DNA from 3 places in the Azospira restricta genome. Region 2 is predicted to be linked to each of the others. Evidence: predicted binding sites of a transcription regulator. Region 2 holds the regulator's gene; each other region holds the start of a gene.
The links. The regulator FNR, encoded in region 2, switches genes on or off when oxygen is low (the NO sensors DNR and NnrR bind a similar motif). The targets are predictions, from matches to a motif close to TTGANCTAGNTCAA.
Positions count from the first base shown of each region.

Region 1: IWH25_RS05425 (hemerythrin domain-containing protein) is a predicted target of FNR. The motif match lies at 1,989-2,002, and genes of this name have one in related genera.
Region 3: IWH25_RS13450 (DUF3079 domain-containing protein) is a predicted target of FNR. The motif match lies at 2,112-2,125, and genes of this name have one in related genera.

Region 1 is NZ_CP064781.1:1,114,765-1,118,036, forward strand. It holds gene IWH25_RS05410 (AI-2E family transporter) at 1-629, opposite strand, end outside; gene ruvA (Holliday junction branch migration protein RuvA) at 781-1,362, opposite strand; gene ruvC (crossover junction endodeoxyribonuclease RuvC) at 1,359-1,928, opposite strand; gene IWH25_RS05425 (hemerythrin domain-containing protein) at 2,061-2,588, shown strand; gene IWH25_RS05430 (DMT family transporter) at 2,594-3,272, opposite strand, start outside.
Region 2 is NZ_CP064781.1:3,320,672-3,323,943, reverse strand. It holds gene IWH25_RS15855 (NnrS family protein) at 1-522, shown strand, start outside; gene IWH25_RS15850 (SirB2 family protein) at 527-922, shown strand; gene fnr (fumarate/nitrate reduction transcriptional regulator Fnr) at 951-1,700, opposite strand; gene hemN (oxygen-independent coproporphyrinogen III oxidase) at 1,804-3,198, shown strand.
Region 3 is NZ_CP064781.1:2,787,399-2,790,670, forward strand. It holds gene guaB (IMP dehydrogenase) at 1-18, shown strand, start outside; gene guaA (glutamine-hydrolyzing GMP synthase) at 79-1,644, shown strand; gene IWH25_RS13450 (DUF3079 domain-containing protein) at 1,752-1,964, opposite strand; gene IWH25_RS13455 (SulP family inorganic anion transporter) at 2,256-3,272, shown strand, end outside.

The DNA.
Region 1 (3,272 bases), 1.8 Mb from region 2:
ACGCCGGTGATCGTGCCGCGGGCGAGCTTCAGCATGCGCTCGCCGAGCGGGCCGCCGAGCTTCCTGGCGGCGGTCAGCAGCGCGTTGCCGTAGATGTGCGCGTCGCGGAAGATGAAGAACAGGAAGAAGATCACCAGCAGCAGCTGCAGCAGGCCCTGTGCCGAGATCTTCACTGCCGTCAGCGCCAGCTTGCGCGCCGGGTCGACGAACTGCCGCAGCAACGCGTTCAGCTCTTCGCGGCTGGCGGCGAGCGTGTGCCAGTACTCCTCGATGGCGCCGCCGATCAGCGGCAGGCGGACGAGCCAGGCCGGCGGCTCGGCCGGCAGGCCGTTCTCGATCAGCGGCCGCAGGTACTGCGTGACCATCTCGATGGCGCCGGTCAGGTTGCCGGAGAGCAGGCTCATCGGGATCGCCAGCAGCACCACCAGCAGCAGCGCCATGACCAGCGCCGCCAGCGTATGCCGCTGGCGAAACAGCAGGACCAAGCGGGTGTAGAGCGGCCAAGTCGTGACCGCGATGACGACCGCGAACAGCAGCGTGCCGACGAAGGGCAGCAGCACCGCGATGCAGCCGACGATCAGCGCGGCGACGATGGCGAACTGGGCGTATTGCGTGTGGCGGGGTTGCATCAGGCCTCCCGCCGGGCCGTCCCAAGGGCGGCCTGCGCCCCCTCGGGGGGGTGAGGTTGGGCATTCGCGGCGCGCCGCGCCGTGCCAACCGAACGGGCTTGCCCCGGGGGCAAGCCCTTCGCGAATTTCGAGCGTGGGGGTAGTTTCATTATCAGGCCTTGGACAGCGCCTTCAGCGCCAGGCGGATGCCGTCGGCGGTGCCGACCTCGGCCGGCAGGCCCTTCATCGCCGCCTGCGCCTCGCGCTCGTTGTAGCCGAGCGCCAAGAGCGCGTTCAGGATGTCGTGGCGCGAGTCGCCGGCGGCCGCCGCGGCGGCCGCGGCCGGCACCGCCTCGGCGAGCTTGCCCTTCAGTTCGAGCAGCAGGCGCTCGGCGGTCTTCTTGCCGATCCCCGGCACCTTCGTCAGCCGGCCGGCCTCCTGCGCGGCGACGGCCTGCGCGAGGTCGGCGACCGACAGGCCGGAAAGCACCGCGAGCGCGGTGCGCGCGCCGACGCCGGAAATCTTCAAGAGCTGGCGGAAGGCGAAGCGCTCGGCCTCGCTGCCGAAGCCGTAGAGGAAGTGGCCGTCCTCGCGCACCGCGTGGTGCGTCAGCAGCACCACCTTGTCGCCGGCGGCGGGCAGGTTGTAGAAGGTGCTCATCGGCACGTCGACCTCGTAGCCGACGCCATTGACGTCGACGAGGATCTGCGGGGGGGTCTTGGCGGCGAGGGTGCCGGTCAGGCGTCCGATCATTTCAGTTTGGCGAGTGAGGTCAGGCGGCCGCTCTTGCGGCGACCGGCAGAGGATAGCGCGCCCAGCCCCTGCCCGCCATGGGCATGGGCGATCGCGCAGGCGAGCGCGTCGGCGGCGTCGGGCGAGGGGTCGCCGGGCAGCGACAGCAGCCGGCGCACCATGTGCTGCACCTGCTCCTTGGTCGCGCGGCCGTGGCCGACCACCGCCTGCTTGATCTGCATCGTGCCGTATTCGGCGACCGGCAGGCCGCTGCCGACCAGCGCGCCGATCGCGGCGCCGCGCGCCTGGCCGAGCAGCAGCGTGGACCACGGGTTCTTGTTGAGGAATACCTCCTCGATCGCCGCCTGCCCCGGCGCGTAGGTGGCGACGATCTCGGCGATGCCGCGCGTGATGACGCCGAGCCGTTCCGGCAGCGGCATCTTCTCGTCGGTGCGGATGCAGCCGCTGGCGACGTAGGCGAGCTTGCTGCCCTGCGCGTCGACGACGCCGAAGCCGGTGATGCGCAGGCCGGGGTCGATGCCGAGCAGGCGCAGAGGGGCGGTCGGGGTGGAGGCGGGGGCAGGCATGGGCGGCATTCTACGGGGGCGCGGCGGGGCTGTCCCGTCGCCGGCGGCGCTTTTTCGGATTTGATGCGGATTAAAGTCCTTGCAATGTGTGGGGGTTAAGGTGCGCTGCACAAAAACCATTCGGGAGGGGCCATGTTCCTGTTCGATCTGCTGTTCGGAAAACGCGATGCGGCGCCTGCCGCCACGGTGGAGGCGCCGGCGGCGGCCGTGCGGGAGGAAAGTGCGGCGCCGGGAACCAGCATCCGCTTCCACCCCGAGCTGATCGGCAAGCTCACGGCCGACCACCAGCTGCTGCTGTCGCTCTTCGGCGAAACCAGTGCCGCCGCCGCGCGCGGCGACGTGGCGGCCGCGGCGGCGCGGCTGGAGGAATTCCGCGTTGCGCTGCAGAGCCACCTGCTGACCGAGAACATCCGCCTCTACGTCTACCTCGAGCACGCGCTGGCCGACGATGCGGCGAGTCACGCGCTGATCCACGACTTCCGCCACGAGATGGACGGTATCGGCCGGGTGGTGGTCGGCTTCCTCGGCAAGTATCGCGACCTTGCCGCGCACCCCGAGCGGGCCGCGGCGTTCGCCGAGGAACTGGCCGGCATCGGCAAGGTGCTGGTCGAGCGCGTCCGCCGCGAGGAGGAAACCCTCTACCCGCTCTACGCCGGATAGGCCGTTCAGGCCTTCCTTGCCAGCCAGACGCCGGCGACCGCCAGCGCCATGCCGGCGAGCGCGACACCGGACAGCGTCTCGCCGAACAGCGCCCAGGCGATCACCGCCGTCGTCGGCGGCGTCAGGTAGAACAGGCTGGCGACGTTCACCGCGCTGCCGGAGCGGATCAGCAGATTCAGGAGGCTGATCGCGCCGAGCGAGAGCACCAGCACCAGCCAGCCGAGCGCGAACACGAACGGCGGCGTCCACTCGATGCGGAACTCGCCGAACAGCGCGATCGCCAGCGCGGTCAGCGCCGCCGTCGGCAGGAACTGGATCACCGAGCCGGTCCTGAGGTCGAAGCTCGGGCAGAACTTCTTCTGGTAGAGCGTGCCGGCGGTGATCGCCAAGAGCGCGACCAGCGCCGGAACCAGCATCGCGCCGAGCGGCGCATCGGCGGCGATCCGGCCGGAGAGCACCAGGAAGACGCCGACGAGGCCGAGCGCCAGGCCGCCCCACTGCCGCGGCGTCACCTTCTCGCCGAGGAACATCCCGGCACCGAAAGCGGTCAGGAGCGGCTGCATGCCGACCACCAGCGCGGTGATGCCGGCCGGCAGGCCATGCTGGATCGCGACGAAGACGCCGCCGAGGTAGAAGGCGTGCACCAGCACGCCGGAGGCGCCGATGTGGAACCAGCGCCGCGCA
Region 2 (3,272 bases):
CACGCGGCACTGGCGGTCGGCGAGCTGCGCGCCTGGCTGTGGCTGCCGGACCTCGCCGGCGGCACCACCGCACTCTGGCTGTCGTGGCGCTGGCAGCTGCGCAAGGCCTTCGTCTCGCACCTGCTGGCAATGCACCACTTGGCCGGCGTCTGGCTCGGCGTCGCCTTCCTGCTCTTCGCCGCGCAGAGTCTGGCGGCGTTCGCCGGCAGCGGCTGGGGCGGTAGGGCGCCGCTGCACGCGCTGACCGTCGGCTATTTCGCGTCGATCCTGGTCGGCATGGCGACGCGGGTGACGCTCGGCCATTCCGGCCGGCTGATCTCGTCGGACGTCTGGGCCTGGCGGCTGTTCTGGCTGTTCCAGGGGGTGGCGCTGCTGCGCATCGGCGGCGAATGGGCGACGGAACTCGGCGCCTTCAATCCGGTCTGGCTCAGTGCGCTCGGCTGGCTGGGCGTGTTCGGCATGTGGGGCCGCGTGCACCTGCCGATGTTCCTCAAACCCCGCCCCGACGGGCGAGCAGGCTAGGTCGATGAGCTATCTGATCCTCAAGCACATCCACGTCACCGCGGTGGCGCTTTCCGGCACCGGCTTCCTGCTGCGCGGCCTGCTCATGCTGCGCGCGTCGCCGCTCCTGCAGACGCGGCTGGCGAAGGTGCTGCCGCACGTGATCGACACCATCCTGCTCGGCAGCGCGCTGGCGATGGTGATAATCAGCGCGCAGTACCCGTTCGTGTTGTCCTGGCTGACCGCCAAGGTCATCGGCCTGCTCGCCTACATCGGCTTCGGCATGATGGCGCTGAAGCGCGGGCGTACCAAGGCGCAGCGCGCAGCCTGGTTCGTCGCCGCGCTGGCGGCCTTCGCCTACATCGTGTCGGTGGCGCTGACGCGCGACCCGCGCGGCGTGCTGGCGCTGCTCGCCGGCTAGGGCGGCGCGGGGCAGGGTGGTCGGCGGTTCAGCCGCGGCCCTGCTGGTGGTTCATCAACTGCTTGAGACCGGGGATGTTGAGGATGCGCACGTGCTTCTGCTGCACGGCGATCAGGCCTTCCTCCTGGAAGCGGGAGAAGGCGCGGCTGACGGTCTCCAGCTTCAGGCCGAGGTAGCTGCCGATCTCCTCGCGCGTCATGCGCAGGTAGAACTCGGCCGGCGAGTAGCCGCGCGCGGTGAAGCGCTGCGACAGGTTGAGCAGGAAGGCGGCCAGCCGTTCCTCGGCGCGCATCGTGCCGAGCAGCATCATCACGCCGTGGTCGCGGACGATCTCGCGGCTCATCACCTTGTGGAAATGGTGCTGCAGCGTGTGGATCTCGCGCGACAGGCCTTCGAGGTGCGAGAACGGGATCGCGCACACTTCGCTGTCTTCCAGCGCGACCGCGTTGCAGGAATGGATTTCGGTGCTGATGCCGTCGAGGCCGAGCAGCTCGCCGGTCATCTGGAAGCCGGTGACCTGTTCGCGGCCGTCCTCGAGCAGCACGTCGGTCTTGAAGAAGCCGCTGCGCACCGCGAAGATCGAGTCGAACGGCTCGCCGGCGCGGTACAGGTGCTCGCCGCGCTTCAGCCGGCGGCGGTTGGAAACGAGTTCGTCGAGCTTTTCCACCTCGTCGTGGGAGAGCCCCATTGGCAGGCAGAGTTCGTGCAGGTTACAGTTGGAGCACGCCGTCTTCACTTCGACCAGCGAAATCGGGGTTGCGATCTTTCTGTTAGGCATTTCCGCTCCGGCGTTTGAGGGGTCTAAAGCCCCTTTGATCCATGTCAACGTGCGCGTTTACGGGGCACACGATAATCCGTAGCACACCAACCGCTCAACACCAATGAACTTCGCCGCACCCAACCTCGTCTTCGACCCGCAGATTCTCCGCCGCTTCGACATCAACGGTCCCCGCTACACGTCGTACCCGACCGCGGACCGCTTCGTCGAGGCCTTCGATGCGGAGGCCTACAAGCTCTGGCTGGGAAAGCGCAACATCGGCGGCATCAGCCGACCGCTGTCATTGTACTTCCATATCCCGTTCTGCAACACCATCTGCTACTACTGCGCCTGCAACAAGATCATCACCAAGGATCACGGGCGCTCGGCCAAGTACCTGAAATACCTGGCGAAAGAGCTGGACCTGCAGAGCCAGTACCTGGACGGCACGCACGACGTCATCCAGCTGCACTGGGGCGGCGGCACGCCGACCTTCCTCTCGCACGACGAGATGCGGCAGCTGATGGCCTCGACCCGCAAGCACTTCAACCTGCTCGACGGCGGCGAATACTCGATCGAGGTCGACCCGCGCAAGGTCGACGTCGCCACCGTGCAGCTCCTCGGCGAGCTCGGCTTCAACCGCATGAGCCTCGGCGTGCAGGACTTCGACGAGCGCGTGCAGCAGGCGGTCAACCGCATCCAGACCGAAGAGGAAACCGAGACCGTGATCCGCGCCGCGCGCGGCAACGGCTTCAAGTCGGTGTCGATCGACCTGATCTACGGCCTGCCGTTCCAGACGGTGATGGGCTTCAACCGTACGCTCGAGCGCGTGCTGGCGATGGACCCCGACCGCCTGTCGATCTACAACTACGCGCACCTGCCGAGCCTGTTCAAGCCGCAGCGCCGGATCGCCGACGCCGACCTGCCGTCGCCCGACACCAAGATGCAGATCCTGTCGCTGGCGATCCGCAAGCTGACGGAGGCCGGCTACGTCTACATCGGCATGGACCACTTCGCCAAGCCCGAGGACGAGCTCGCCGTCGCCCAGCGCCAGGGCCGGCTGCACCGCAACTTCCAGGGCTACTCGACCTACGCCGACTGCGACCTGCTGGCCTTCGGCATCTCGGCGATCGGCAAGGTCGGGCCGACCTACGAGCAGAACGTGAAGACGCTCGACGAGTACTACGACCGCCTCGACGCCGGTATCCTGCCCGTCTATCGCGGCATCGAGCTGTCGGCCGACGACATCCTCCGTCGCGCGATCATCCAGGCGCTGATGTGCCACTTCGAGCTGTCGCTCGAATCGATCGAGATCGCCCACCTGATCGACTTCCGCAAGTACTTCGCCGCGGAGCTCGAGGACCTCAAGGAGATGCAGGCGGCCGGGCTGGTCAACATCGACGACAAGTGGATCACCGTGCTGCCGCCGGGACGCATGCTGGTGCGCGCGATCTCGATGGTCTTCGACCGTTACCTGCGCGCCGACCGGCAGCGCACGCGCTATTCGAAAGTCATTTGAGGGGCGGGGGGCTGGGGACCAGGGGCTAGAGTAAAATACGCAGGTTTATTGCTAGCCTCTAGCCCCTGGTCCCC
Region 3 (3,272 bases), 530 kb from region 2:
AACTACCACGTGGATTGATCCACCGCGGTCCAACCGGGGCGGCTTCACGGCCGCCCTTGTTCATTCAAGGGTTTGAAAATGGCTCACCAGAAGATCCTCATCCTCGATTTCGGCTCCCAGGTCACCCAGCTGATCGCCCGCCGCGTGCGCGAGCAGCAGGTCTATTGCGAACTGCACCCGTTCGACGTCTCCGACCAGTTCGTCCGCGACTTCAAGCCGGCCGGGATCATCCTCTCCGGCGGCCCGAACTCGGTCTATGAGGCGCTGGAATGGAAGGCGCCGCAGGCAGTGTTCGAGCTCGGCGTGCCGGTGCTCGGCATCTGCTACGGCATGCAGACGATGGCCCAGCAGCTCGGCGGCAAGGTCGAGAGCTCGGGCAAGCGCGAGTTCGGCTACGCCGAGATCCGCGCCCGCGGCCATTCCGAGCTGTTCAAGGGCCTCCAGGATCGGACCAATGACGAGGGCCACGGCCTGCTCGACGTGTGGATGAGCCACGGCGACAAGGTCACCGAGCTGCCGGCCGGCTTCAAGGTCATCGCCAGCACGGAATCGTGCCCGGTGGCGGCGATGGCCGACGAGACCCGCAAGTTCTACGCCGTCCAGTTCCACCCGGAAGTCACACACACGCTCAAGGGCAAGGAGATGATCGCCCGCTTCGTGCACGAGATCTGCGGCTGCGGCCACGACTGGAACATGCCGGACTACGTGAACGAGGCGATCGAGAAGGTGCGCGCCCAGGTCGGCAAGGAGGAAGTGATCCTCGGCCTGTCCGGCGGCGTCGATTCGTCGGTCGTCGCCGCGCTGCTGCACCGCGCGATCGGCGACCAGCTGACCTGCGTCTTCGTCGACAACGGCCTGCTGCGCCTGAACGAGGCCGAGCAGGTGATGCAAACGTTTGCCCGCAACCTCGGGGTCAAGGTCATCCACGTCGATGCCACCGCGCAGTTCATGGGCCATCTAGCCGGCGTTTCGGATCCCGAGCAAAAGCGCAAGATCATCGGCCGCGAGTTCGTCGAGGTCTTCCAGGCCGAAGCCAAGAAGCTACCGAACGCCAAGTGGCTGGCGCAGGGCACGATCTACCCGGACGTGATCGAGTCGGCCGGCGCCAAGACCGGCAAGGCGCACGCGATCAAGAGCCACCACAACGTCGGCGGCCTGCCGGAGACGCTGAACCTGAAGCTCCTCGAGCCGCTGCGCGAACTGTTCAAGGACGAGGTACGCGAACTCGGCATCGCGCTCGGCCTGCCGCACGAGATGGTCTACCGCCACCCGTTCCCCGGCCCGGGTTTGGGCGTGCGCATCCTCGGCGAAGTGAAGAAGGAGTTCGCCGACCTGCTGCGCCGGGCGGATGCCATCTTCATCGACGAGCTGCGCGCCGCCGACTGGTACGACAAGACCAGCCAGGCCTTCGCCGTCTTCCTGCCGGTGAAGTCGGTCGGCGTCATGGGCGACGGCCGCACCTACGAATACGTCGTCGCGCTGCGCGCCGTGCAGACGCAGGACTTCATGACCGCGCACTGGGCCGAGCTGCCGCATTCGCTGCTGGGGAAGGTGTCCAATAGAATTATTAATGAAGTCAGGGGTATCAACCGCGTCGTCTACGACATCTCGGGCAAGCCGCCGGCGACGATCGAGTGGGAGTAATCGGCGCCGCCTGACTCCGGCGACGGCACCAGCCCGCCGTCAAGCATCGCGCAGCCCCTCGCCTCGGCGGGGGGCTGTTCTTTTGTGGCGGGAAAAGGGGGAGCCGCTCAAGAGGGGTCGGGCGTCGGGTTGGTCTTCTCTGCCTCGACGTCGATCCCCCAGTCGCCCCACTTGTACCAGTCCTCGCCGAGCAGCTCGGCGGGGTGCTGGGTACGGCCGGAACCATTGCCGCAGGCGAGCGCATCGGCAGCGCAATATTTGTCGCAACCCCAGCAGATGCGCTCGGGATGCCTGGGGTGCAGGGGAAATTTCTTCGCCATTCCTGTCCTTCGTCAGGACCGATACCGGACAGCCCGGCGGCCGGTTTTGCCGGCGCCGCTCTGGTCCGTCCGGGAGCATTTGCGCCGCGGCCACCGCTCCGGGCGGTCGCGTGGTTGAGTAGATTACTCAACCATCACGCGAAGGGTTTGATCGCCATCAAGAATCGCCCGTGCTCGTCTGCCGCGTCGGGCCGGCGTTCGCCAGGCTCCCGGCCCGATCTGACGTTACAATCTTATTAACATTGACAGCACACAGGAAGAGAATAAAATTCGTGGCTTACTCGCGCCGCCATGAAATTCATCTTCCGCCCCAAGCTCCTCGACTGCCTGCCGGGCTACGGCCGCGCGCAATTCGGCAAGGACCTCGCTTCGGGCATCACCGTCGGCGTGCTGGCGCTGCCGTTGGCCATGGCCTTCGCGATCGCCAGCGGCTGTTCGCCGACCGCCGGTATCTGGACGGCGATCATCGCCGGCTTCCTGACCGCCGCGCTCGGCGGTTCGCGGGTGCAGATCGGCGGCCCGACCGGCGCCTTCATCCCGATCGTCTACGGCATCGTCGCCGCACACGGCTTCGTGAACCTGCTCGGCGCGACCATGCTCGCCGGCGCCTTCCTGCTGGCGATGGGCATCGCGCGCATGGGGCAGCTGATCCGCTTCATCCCGGTGACGGTGGTGATCGGTTTCACCAACGGCATCGCGGTGGTGATCTTCATGGCGCAGATCAAGGATTTCTTCGGCCTGAAGATCGACGCGCTGCCGGCCGAGTTCTTCGCGCGCATCAAGACGCTGGCGGCGCACGCCCACACCGTCGACCTGCCGACGCTCGGGCTGGCCGTCGCCTCGCTGCTCTTCCTGCTCTTCTACAACCGTCTCGCGCAGTGGTTCGCGCCGCTGCGCCGGGCACCCGGACCGCTGGCGGTGCTCGTCGTCGGCACGCTCGCCGCGTGGCTGTTCGAGCTGCCGGTGGAAACCATCGGCAGCCGCTTCAACGGCATCCCGCAGGAACTGCCGGCCGTCGGCCTCCCGCCGCTGTCGATCCACGACTTCGGCAAGCTGATCTCGCCGGCGATCACCATCGCGCTGCTCGGCGCGATCGAGTCGCTGCTCTCGGCGCGTGTCGCCGACGGCCAGATCGACGATCGCCACGACCCCAACCAGGAGCTGATCGCGCAGGGGCTCTCGAACATCGCGGCGCCGCTGTTCGGCGGCTTCGCCGCCACCGGCGCCATCGCCCGCACGACGACCAACGTCCGCACCGGCGGCCGCACGCCGATCGCCGGCATGATCCACGCCGGCGTGCTGCTGGCG